Regions from separate parts of the Cupriavidus sp. MEYA8 genome, predicted to be linked through region 3. Evidence: predicted binding sites of a transcription regulator. Region 3 holds the regulator's gene; each other region holds the start of a gene.
The links. Region 3 encodes LexA, which represses DNA repair genes until DNA is damaged. Its sites were predicted from a motif close to ACTGTATNNNNATACAGT; they were not measured.
Positions count from the first base shown of each region.

Region 1: the regulator LexA is predicted to act here: its motif matches at 1,350-1,367, upstream of AC5WJ1_RS18220 (CppA family protein).
Region 2: the regulator LexA is predicted to act here: its motif matches at 1,449-1,466, upstream of recA (recombinase RecA).

Region 1 is NZ_CM181222.1:249,285-252,540, forward strand. Features, by position in the region: gene AC5WJ1_RS18205 (GntR family transcriptional regulator) at 1-19, shown strand, start outside; gene AC5WJ1_RS18210 (aspartate/glutamate racemase family protein) at 128-820, shown strand; gene AC5WJ1_RS18215 (hypothetical protein) at 827-1,108, opposite strand; gene AC5WJ1_RS18220 (CppA family protein) at 1,399-1,692, shown strand; gene AC5WJ1_RS18225 (2-hydroxy-3-oxopropionate reductase) at 1,856-2,764, shown strand; gene AC5WJ1_RS18230 (DMT family transporter) at 2,808-3,256, shown strand, end outside.
Region 2 is NZ_CM181221.1:541,950-545,205, reverse strand. Features, by position in the region: gene recX (recombination regulator RecX) at 1-143, opposite strand, end outside; gene recA (recombinase RecA) at 239-1,294, opposite strand; gene AC5WJ1_RS02530 (response regulator transcription factor) at 1,534-2,223, shown strand; gene AC5WJ1_RS02525 (sensor histidine kinase) at 2,314-3,256, shown strand, end outside.
Region 3 is NZ_CM181221.1:2,155,350-2,158,605, forward strand. Features, by position in the region: gene AC5WJ1_RS09970 (asparaginase) at 1-704, opposite strand, end outside; gene lexA (transcriptional repressor LexA) at 985-1,641, shown strand; gene AC5WJ1_RS09980 (hypothetical protein) at 1,755-1,922, shown strand; gene AC5WJ1_RS09985 (hypothetical protein) at 1,923-2,273, opposite strand; gene AC5WJ1_RS09990 (hypothetical protein) at 2,810-3,049, opposite strand.

The DNA of each region.
Region 1 (3,256 bases), on a different replicon from region 3:
CGGCATGCCGCAGGCCTAGTACCAAGGCGAAGATCAGGCGCCGTCGTTTGGCGGCTCGCCTCCTCTCCCACGAGACACAGCATTGAACTTGCCGGCATCATCGACGGCTACTGACAAGTCCAGGCCCATGCGTATCGCCCTCCTGAATCCCAATTCCAGCCAGCACATCACCGACCGCATGCTTGCAGAAGCCAGGCGGGCCACCGGCGACGCGTGCGAGATTTTCGGCCTGACCAACGCCGCAGGTCCCGCGGTTATCCGGTCGCGCGTGGACAATGCCGCTGCAATCGATGGCTTGCTGAAAATGGCCCGGACGCTGGATGCCAATGTCGAGGCCGTGATTCTGGGGGTTTCGATGGACACTGCCCTTCATGCATTGCGGCAGATGCTTGAGGTCCCTGTTGTCGGAACGACCGAAGCGGCCCTGGCAACGGCAAGCATGATGGGCGGCAGGATCGGACTGTTGACCGTCGGCCGCGCCTTGACGCCGTTGTACGGAGAACTTGCGGCCTCATACGGCTATGCCGGACGCGTGGCCGGCATCCGCGGCATCGAAACGGCAGCGCCATACGGCGCCGGACTTGCGCAAGAAGTCGGCGCAATGATGCGCGATGCCATCACTTCGCTCAGCCGGGACGACGGCGCGGACGTGGTCGTCACCGTGGCTGCCGCATTGTGCGGCTATGTCCCGGCGGTTGCCGCGCAGGCAGACGTGCCGCTCCTGGACGGCATCGCTTGTGCCGCCGTGCAGGCAGAGGCGCTCGCAAAACTAAGGCCACGCAAGGCCACCTACGGCAGTTTTGCCGCGCCCGGCCACTGAATCAAATCAGGATGCCGCCGTCTGCACAAGCTCGTCGACGCCAGGCTGTTCTTTCGTCCGGCTCTGACTGGTCTTGTTGACGCTGCCCTCCGGAGCGCACTCGCTCGGCATAACGCCTTGGTTGCGAAGGTGGGCGGCGACCGTCTCGCACCAATTGAGCAACTGGTGCTTGTCGAGATCCGCGACTACGTCTTCACCGAAGAGATTCGAAAGCTCAAGCGCGACTCCTGAAAATTCGGCGCCGTCGTCCCGAATGGTCAATACCCCGTCGCCATCCTGGTCGCACATCTCTATCCTTGTGGCAGACATATCCGATACCTCCTGGAGCTTCGTAACCGTCACTTGACTGGTGGCCGCTACTTCAGGCAGTTGCTCGCCTGGCCGGCGTATCAATGCTAGAGGATCGGCTTCCCTGCGACCAAGGGGAGTAACGGGCCTCGCGGTATTCCGCATGCCCGGGGTGGCTTGGCCGCAAGGATCGCCGGCGCGGCGCTAAATCGACGCAGACTTTTCTTGCATCCGTCCGGATACTGTATATATTTACAGTAACTGTATGGATGAACAGTAGGAGTCTGGCCATGGAACACCTGATCCGCGTGCAAAACGACTACGACCGCCAGGTGCTCGCCTGGCTGCGCGGGCGCATCGGCGATGCCGCGCTGCAGACCGTGGCGCTGCGCCTGGGCCGCGAGCGCAAGCCCTACCTGTCGACGGTCTGCCGCAGCCTGGGCATCCGCCCGCCCGGCCGGCGCCAGTTCGCCGCCGAGGCCGCGCGCATGCACCGGACCGTTGGCGACCAGTACCTGGCCCGCATCCGCGAGATCCTGGGCCAGCGTCCGGGCGATTCGGCCAGGGATGCCGCTTGCCGCTAAGTCTCGCCGGCGCGCGACCAGCCCCGCTGCCAATGTGGCGCGGGGCTTATTCTTTTGGTCCGGCCAGCGCACTATCCGCAGCCTTGCCGGCGTGCGACTGACTATGATCAGAGTTATGCGACCGCCCTTGCGCGGCGCTCCGACACAACCACCGGACACTGTCATGAGCAAGATCGGCTTTATCGGGCTTGGCGTGATGGGCAAGCCCATGGCGCAGCACATCGTCGACGGCGGGCATACCGTATTCGCCCATACCCGCAGCGGCGTGCCGCAGGACCTGCTGGATGCTGGCGTGCAGGCCTGCAGCAGCGCCGAGGATCTGGCGCGGCAATCGGACACCATCATCCTGATGCTGCCCGACACGCCGGATGTGGAGCAGGTGCTGTTCGGCAAGGAAGGCGTGGCCGACGGCCTTGCCGAGACCGCGGGCGGCGTCACGGTGATCGACATGAGCTCGATCTCGCCGATCGCCACGCGCGAGTTCGCGCGCTGCATCGAGGCGCTGGGCGTTGACTATGTCGATGCGCCGGTGTCCGGCGGCGAGGTCGGCGCCAAGGCCGGCACGCTGTCGATCATGGCTGGCGGCAAGCAGGAAGTGTTCGACCGCGTGCTGCCGCTGCTGCAGCTGATGGGCAAGAACATCGTGCGCGTAGGCGAAGTCGGCGCGGGCCAGGTGGCCAAGGTGGCCAACCAGGTGATCGTGGCCCTGACCATCGAGGCCGTCGGCGAGGCGCTGGTGCTGGCCGCGCGCGCCGGCGCCGATCCCGCGCGCGTGCGCGAGGCACTGATGGGTGGCTTTGCCAGTTCGCGCATCCTCGAGGTCCATGGCGAACGCATGATCAAGCGGACCTTCGACCCGGGCTTCCGCATCGCCTTGCACCAGAAGGACCTGGAACTGGCGCTGTCCACCGCACGCCAGCTGGGCGTGGGACTGCCGAACACTGCCTCGTGCCAGCAGCTGTTCAATGTCTGCGGCGGCCTGGGCGGTAGCGGCTGGGACCATTCCGCGCTAGTGCGGGCGATCGAGCACCTGTCGTCGTTCGCCATCGGCGACACGCCGCTCGCGGCCTAAGCCCAAGCCGCTCTGTCTAGCGTGCATACACCCCCTGGCCCGCATGCCGAGTGCGAACACCATCCTGCTGACCACCCTGGCCATGCTGGCCTTCGCCGGCAATTCCCTGCTATGCCGGGTGGCGCTGGAAGGCACCACCATCGACGCGGCCAGCTTTACGCTGGCGCGCGTCGCCGCAGCGGCAGCGGTGCTGTGGGTCATCGTGGTGGTGCAGCACCGCGTGCTGCGAGCGGACACGGCAGCAAGGTTTCCGCCGCTGGCCGGCAACTGGGTCTCGGCGCTGGCGCTGTTCTGCTACGCCGCGGCGTTTTCGTTTGCCTACCTGCGCCTGGGCGCCGGCACCGGCGCGCTGCTGCTGTTCGCTGCCGTGCAGGCCACCATGACGGGCTACGGGCTGGCGGCCGGCGAGCCGCTGCGCATGCAGCAATGGATCGGCCTGGCGCTCGCGCTTGCCGGGCTGGTATGGCTGCTGCTGCCGGGACTGGCCACGCC
Region 2 (3,256 bases), 1.6 Mb from region 3:
AGCGCATCGAGCAACTGCTCGAGCTGTTCCGGCGATTCGGCATGGGGCGCCAGCTTGCGCGCCAGCTCGGCGCGGCTGTGCTCGCGGCGCGACAGGTAGCCGACGGCGCGGGCCTTCAGGGACAGGGGGGGACGCGTGGCCATTGAGGTCGTGAAGTTTCCACCGTGGGCCTAAACAAAAAGGCCGGCGCATCGGCGATGCCCCGGCCCTTCCGGTTGCTCCAGCGGCGGGCTGGCGCTCAGTCTTCCAGCACTTCGGCCGGCACGACGTTGGTCGGCGCCACACCCAGCGCGGCACGCACCTTGTTCTCGATCTCTTCGGCGATGTCCGGGTTCTCGCGCAGGTATTCGCGCGCGTTGTCCTTGCCCTGGCCGATCTTGTCGCCGTTGTAGCTGTACCACGCGCCCGACTTCTCGACGATCTTGGCGTCCACGCCCAGGTCGATGATCTCGCCCTGGCGGGAAATGCCCTGGCCGTACAGGATGTCGAAGAAGGCTTCGCGGAACGGCGGCGAGACCTTGTTCTTGACCACCTTGACCTTGGTCTCGTTGCCGATGACGTCGTCGCCCTTCTTGATCGAGCCGATGCGGCGGATATCCAGGCGCACCGAGGCGTAGAACTTCAGCGCATTGCCGCCGGTGGTGGTTTCCGGCGAGCCGAACATCACGCCGATCTTCATGCGGATCTGGTTGATGAAGATCACCAGGCAGTTGGTGCGCTTGATGGTGCCGGTCAGCTTGCGCAGCGCCTGGCTCATCAGGCGGGCCTGCAGGCCGGGCAGCGAGTCGCCCATTTCGCCTTCGATTTCGGCCTTGGGCACCAGCGCCGCCACCGAGTCGATCACGATCAGGTCGATCGAGCCCGAGCGCACCAGCGCGTCGGTGATTTCCAGCGCCTGCTCGCCGGTGTCCGGCTGCGAGATCAGCAGGTCGCCGACGTTCACGCCCAGCTTGCCGGCGTAGCTGACATCCAGCGCGTGCTCGGCGTCGATAAAGGCGCAGGTGCCGCCCAGCTTCTGCATTTCGGCCACGACCTGCAGCGTCAGCGTGGTCTTGCCCGACGATTCCGGACCATAGATCTCGACCACGCGGCCGCGCGGCAGGCCGCCGACGCCAAGCGCGATGTCCAGGCCGAGCGAACCGGTGGAGACCACCTGGATGTCCTTCTCGACCTCGCCGTCGCCCAGGCGCATGATCGAGCCCTTGCCGAACTGCTTCTCGATCTGGGAGAGCGCGGCGGCAAGCGCCTTCTGCTTCTCGGCGCTCACGCCCGCACCTGCCTTCTTGTCGTCCATGGTCGTCCTTGAATCAAATGGTGTATAAATAGGCCGCATGTGGCGCGGCACCGGCTTTTGCCGGCTCCGGCGCCGGCCCGGCTGTCTGCGCGGCCGCCATTCCGGAAGCATCACTCAGGAAGCATCCCGGGCGGCCCCAGCGGAATGTGCGGGTACTGTATAAAAAAACAGTATGCTTGGCAAGCCCCATCGCGCCCATTCCGCGGGCGTCCGGCTATGCCGGCCAGGTGGAGACAACCATGCGTATTCTGATCGCCGAAGATGACGACACGCTGGCCGATGGCCTGACGCGCTCGTTACGTCACTCTGGCTATGCCGTCGACCATGTTGCCGACGGGCTCGGTGCCGACTCCGCCCTGTCGACCCAGACCTTCGACCTGCTGATCCTGGACCTGGGACTGCCGCGCATGTCCGGCCTGGAGGTGCTCAAGCGCCTGCGCGCCCGCGGCGCGATGCTGCCGGTGCTGATCCTGACCGCGGCCGACAGCGTCGACGAACGCGTCAAGGGCCTGGACCTGGGTGCGGACGACTACATGGCCAAGCCGTTCGCGCTGTCCGAACTGGAAGCGCGCGTGCGCGCACTGGTGCGCCGCGGCGCCGGCGGCGGCGCCACGCTGATGCGGCACGGGCCGCTGGCCTTCGACCAGGTCGGCCGCATCGCCTACCTGAACGAACAGATGCTCGACCTGTCGGCGCGCGAGATCGGCCTGCTGGAGATCCTGCTGACGCGCTGCGGCCGGCTGGTGTCCAAGGAACAGCTGGTCGACCACCTGTGCGAGTGGGGCGAGGAAGTCAGCAACAATGCCATCGAGGTCTACGTGCACCGCCTGCGCAAGAAGATCGAGGTGGGCGGCATCCGCATCGCCACGGTTCGCGGCCTGGGTTATTGCCTGGAAAAATTCCAGCCGGCCGTGGCCGCGCAGCATTGACGCCGCCATTGACGCCACCATTGACGCGGCCCGCACCTTAGCCTCGCCCGTGCAGGCGAGCACGACCGCACCCGAGCGACCACCGTCGAGATGAGCCTGCTGCAACTGCCCTGGCGGCGCGCGCACCGCGCCGTGCCACCACCCTCCCATACCACGCCTGGCACGCCTGGCACGCCTGGCACGCCCGGCACCGACCAGGAACTGGCCGACGCACTGCCTCACCTGGAGGAAAGCACCGCCACGCCCGCGCCACGCTCGCTGTTCGGCGAGATCCTCGACTGGATGCTGGCGCCACTGCTGCTGCTGTGGCCGATGAGCATCGCGGTGACCTACCTGGTGGCCAAGTCGATCGCCAACGGCCCGTTCGACCGGGCGCTGGAAGCCAGCGCCATCGTACTGTCGCAGCAGCTGCGCGAGGTCAACGGCCGCGTCACGCTGCAGCTGCCGCTGTCGGCGCGCGAGATCCTGCGCGCCGACGAGACCGACAATATCTATTACCAGGTAGTCGGCAAGCGCGGCGAGTACATCGCCGGCGACCACGACCTGCCGCTGCCGTCGGAAGAAGACCAGGGCCACGCCGGCCTGGTGTCGCTGCGCGACGACCGCATCGCCGGCAACGATGTGCGCGTGGCCTACACCTACGTCGACCTGCGCAACGTCAGCGGCAGCCAGCCGGTGCTGGTGCAGGTGGCCGAGACGCTCGACAAGCGCGCGCGCCTGGCCAACGAGATCATCAAGGGCGTGATCCTGCCCCAGTTCGTGATCCTGCCGCTGGCGGTGGTGCTGGTGTGGTTCGGGCTCTCGCGCGGGCTGGCGCCGCTGACCGCGATCCAGCAGCGCATCCGCGCACGCAACCCCGGCGACACCAGTCCCATCGACGAACGCGCCGCACCGCAGGAGATCACGCCGCTGGTGGGATCGTTCAACGACCTGCTGGCGCAGCTGGACCAGTCGGTGCAGACGCAGAAGCGCTTTATCGCCGATGCCGCGCACCAGATGAAGACACCGCTGGCGGGGCTGCGCATGCAGGCCG
Region 3 (3,256 bases):
CCAGCCTGCACCAGCGCATCGACGGCGATCCGGCCCGGCTGCGCGTAGCTCGCCACGATCTCGACCACCGGCCATGCGCCCGGCATCGGACCGATCGCCCATGCCTGCCGGGGCGTGCGGGCAAAGCCCACGTAGTCGTCCTGCACCAGCCCGAGCGGCCCGCACTGGGACACGAAGGCATCCACCGCCGAGGTATGCGCCTTGGCAACATCGCGCGCCGCATGGATCTGCTGGTTCAGCACCACCAGCACGCCCTTTCCGCGCGCATCCGGATACGCCGCCACCCGTACCGCGTCGAGCAGGTTGAGCGGCCCGTCGGCCGACAGCGAGGTGGACGGCCGCATCGCCGCCGTCATCACCACCGGGACCGGGCACGCCTGGGTCAGGTGCAGCGCCATCGCCGTTTCTTCCAGCGTATCGGTGCCGTGCGTGATCACGATGCCCGCCACATCCGCCTGCGCCGACCAGTGCTCGACGCGAGCGGCCAGCGCGACCCACAGCGCAAAGGTCATGTCCTTGCTGTCGACCTGCGCCACCTGCTCGGCTTCGATCCGTGCCACCGACTGCAGCGCCGGCACCGCCGCAAGCAACGACGACACGGGCACGGTGGCCGCCTGGTAGTGCGCGCTGCTGGCGGGGTTGCCGGAAGCGCCGGCAATGGTGCCGCCGGTAGCCAATACAACGATGCGAGGCAATTGGGTCATGGATGCTGGGGCTCAGGAAACAGACGGGAATACATGCGCCGGGCGATGGAATCGCGATTGTAACGGCGGACTTCCACCGGAATGGCCCGCGCCGAGGCCGATCGGTTCACGCGCGCCAGCAAAAATTCTGCTTGCGCTGACGCCGATACTGTATAAAATCACAGCATACTGTTTAAACATACAGTGCCCGGCCCGCCGGATGCAGGATTTCGGGGACCGCCCACCCCGTTGGGCAGCCCATCCAACCCTGCCCAGCGCGCCCGCACGGAACGGCGATCCCATGGCGACCCTGACACCCCGGCAGCAGCAGATTTTCGATCTGATCCGCAATACGATCCGCCGTACCGGCTTCCCGCCGACGCGTGCCGAGATTGCTGCCGAATTTGGCTTTTCCTCGCCAAATGCCGCGGAAGAGCACCTGCGCGCGTTGGCCCGCAAAGGCGTGATCGAGCTGACGCCTGGCGCCTCGCGCGGCATCCGCCTGAAGGTTTCGCGCAGCGACTCGGAAATGCCGGACCAGTTCTCGCTACCCATCCCCGGCGTTTTGCAGCTGACGCTGCCGTTGGTTGGCCGCGTCGCAGCCGGCAGCCCCATCCTTGCCGCCGAACATATCGACCGCCAATACCAGGTGGACGCCTCGGTCTTCGATGAACGCCCCGACTACCTGCTGCGCGTGCGCGGCCTGAGCATGCGCGACGCCGGCATTCTCGACGGCGACCTGCTCGCCGTGCGCCGGGCCAGCGAAGCGCCCAACGGCAAGATCGTGGTGGCGCGACTCGGCGACGATGTCACGGTCAAGCGCCTGCAACGGCGCGGCGGCCATATCGAGCTGATCGCGGAAAACCCGGACTTCGCCAACATCATCGTTGAACCGGGGCGCGAAGAGTTTTCGCTGGAAGGCATCGCGGTCGGCCTGATCCGATCCTCCGGCTTCTAGCCGGTCACGGCAGGCGCTTCGCCTGCGCGGACCCACCCGCTTCCATTGCTTTGCAGACGCCGCCCGGCTTGCCGGGTGTTGACCCCGCTTTTGCCTGAAAAAGAGGTGCAACCATGCCGCAAACCCACCACGTCGCCGCCCGCCGCCCGGTCAAGCCGGTGCCCTTCCGCCAGTGCAAGGGCGTGCGCGTCTATCAGGGCGCGCAGCGCCGGACCATGGTAGGCAGCATGGCCGCGATCTGCAGGATGCTTGAACTGGAAACCACTAGCAAGCTGGCCTGATCAGCTACGCGCGCACGCCTTGGTTTCCGTCTCCAGTTCTTCCGGAGTCATCTGCGGGAACCATGTATTAGTCTTGCGCAACTCGACCGCCGTGCCATCCGGCCTGGCGGTCAGCGAGATCAGGTAGGCATACGCAAATTCGCCACTGATCTTTGGCTGTCCGATCCGGATTTCCATCTGGTTCTGTGCCGGCAGGTTGACCATCGTGGCTTCGTCGCCGAGATTGTTGCGCAGGCATTTGGCAACGTCAGCCATTTTTGCCGGCGTGAACAAGCGCATCGGCGGACGCGCACGAATATCTTTCTCCGATGTGCCGGTGGCGCATCCGGCCATCATCGCGGCCACTGCCACGCCAGCCCCTATTACCGCTGCTCGAAAGAACATACGACCCCTTTGGAATGCAAGGCGCGTATGGTACAGGAGCCACATCGATTGTGGGCGTCGCTGGCACTGAAAGGAGCGTCCAAGACGATGACGCAGGGATCTCCATCCCCTCCGCGCAAGCGCGTTTAGCCAGGCCACGCCAGGAAGAGTAGGCCCAGCCCGAGCACCACCGCCGCGAGGATCAAATAGTGGCGCCAGCCGTGCCTCGGATCACCGGTACGGTATGCATGATGGGAATGAGGGATGTGAGGTCTCATGGAGCGAATTGCCGAAAGCTCTTATCCCATCGTAGCCCTTTAAGACCAAGTCGTCCCGCTCGCGCAGCGTCCGCAGCATGCCGCAGCGCCGCCGTCTATTCCGATTCTCTAAGTGCAGTTCGCCTGCATAGGAAGCTGGCCGAAACGCCGCGCGTGTAAGGCGGCAGCACTGGTAAGCGCCAACGCGCCTGAGATGGCGAGTTGGTCGGCGAAGGAATCAAAATGCTTCGGAGTGGCCGCATGAGGCTACAGCCCGGTCTTAGTGTTCTCGACGCAAGCCTTTGCGTAAGCAATTGCTTCAGCCATCGCCTCTTCCTCGCTATTGAACGTGGCTTTGATCTTGTGTCGCAAGCCTGGGACAAACTCGTTTGCGTGATCGATTCTGCGCTCGAACAATACCGATGCCTCCCAGGATCCAGATTTCGACTTCCAGACCGTGCAGTGGCAGAAATACTCCCCTTCTTCGACCAAGGCATGGCTCGACATGGCGCGCTCCCATCGTTTCAGAGGAATCCTAGCATGATGAAAGAACGCCCCATCCGCTTCAACGGCAAGCCTCATCGCCCTCGTCCATCTGCTCGGTCACCGCACTCGGTCGCATACCCGCCAGCGCAAAACGCACGAACGGAATTTCCTCCCTTCTCGGCCGTCTCTTCGCAGTAGTCCAGCGGAGAATGGCTTTTTATGGCACGG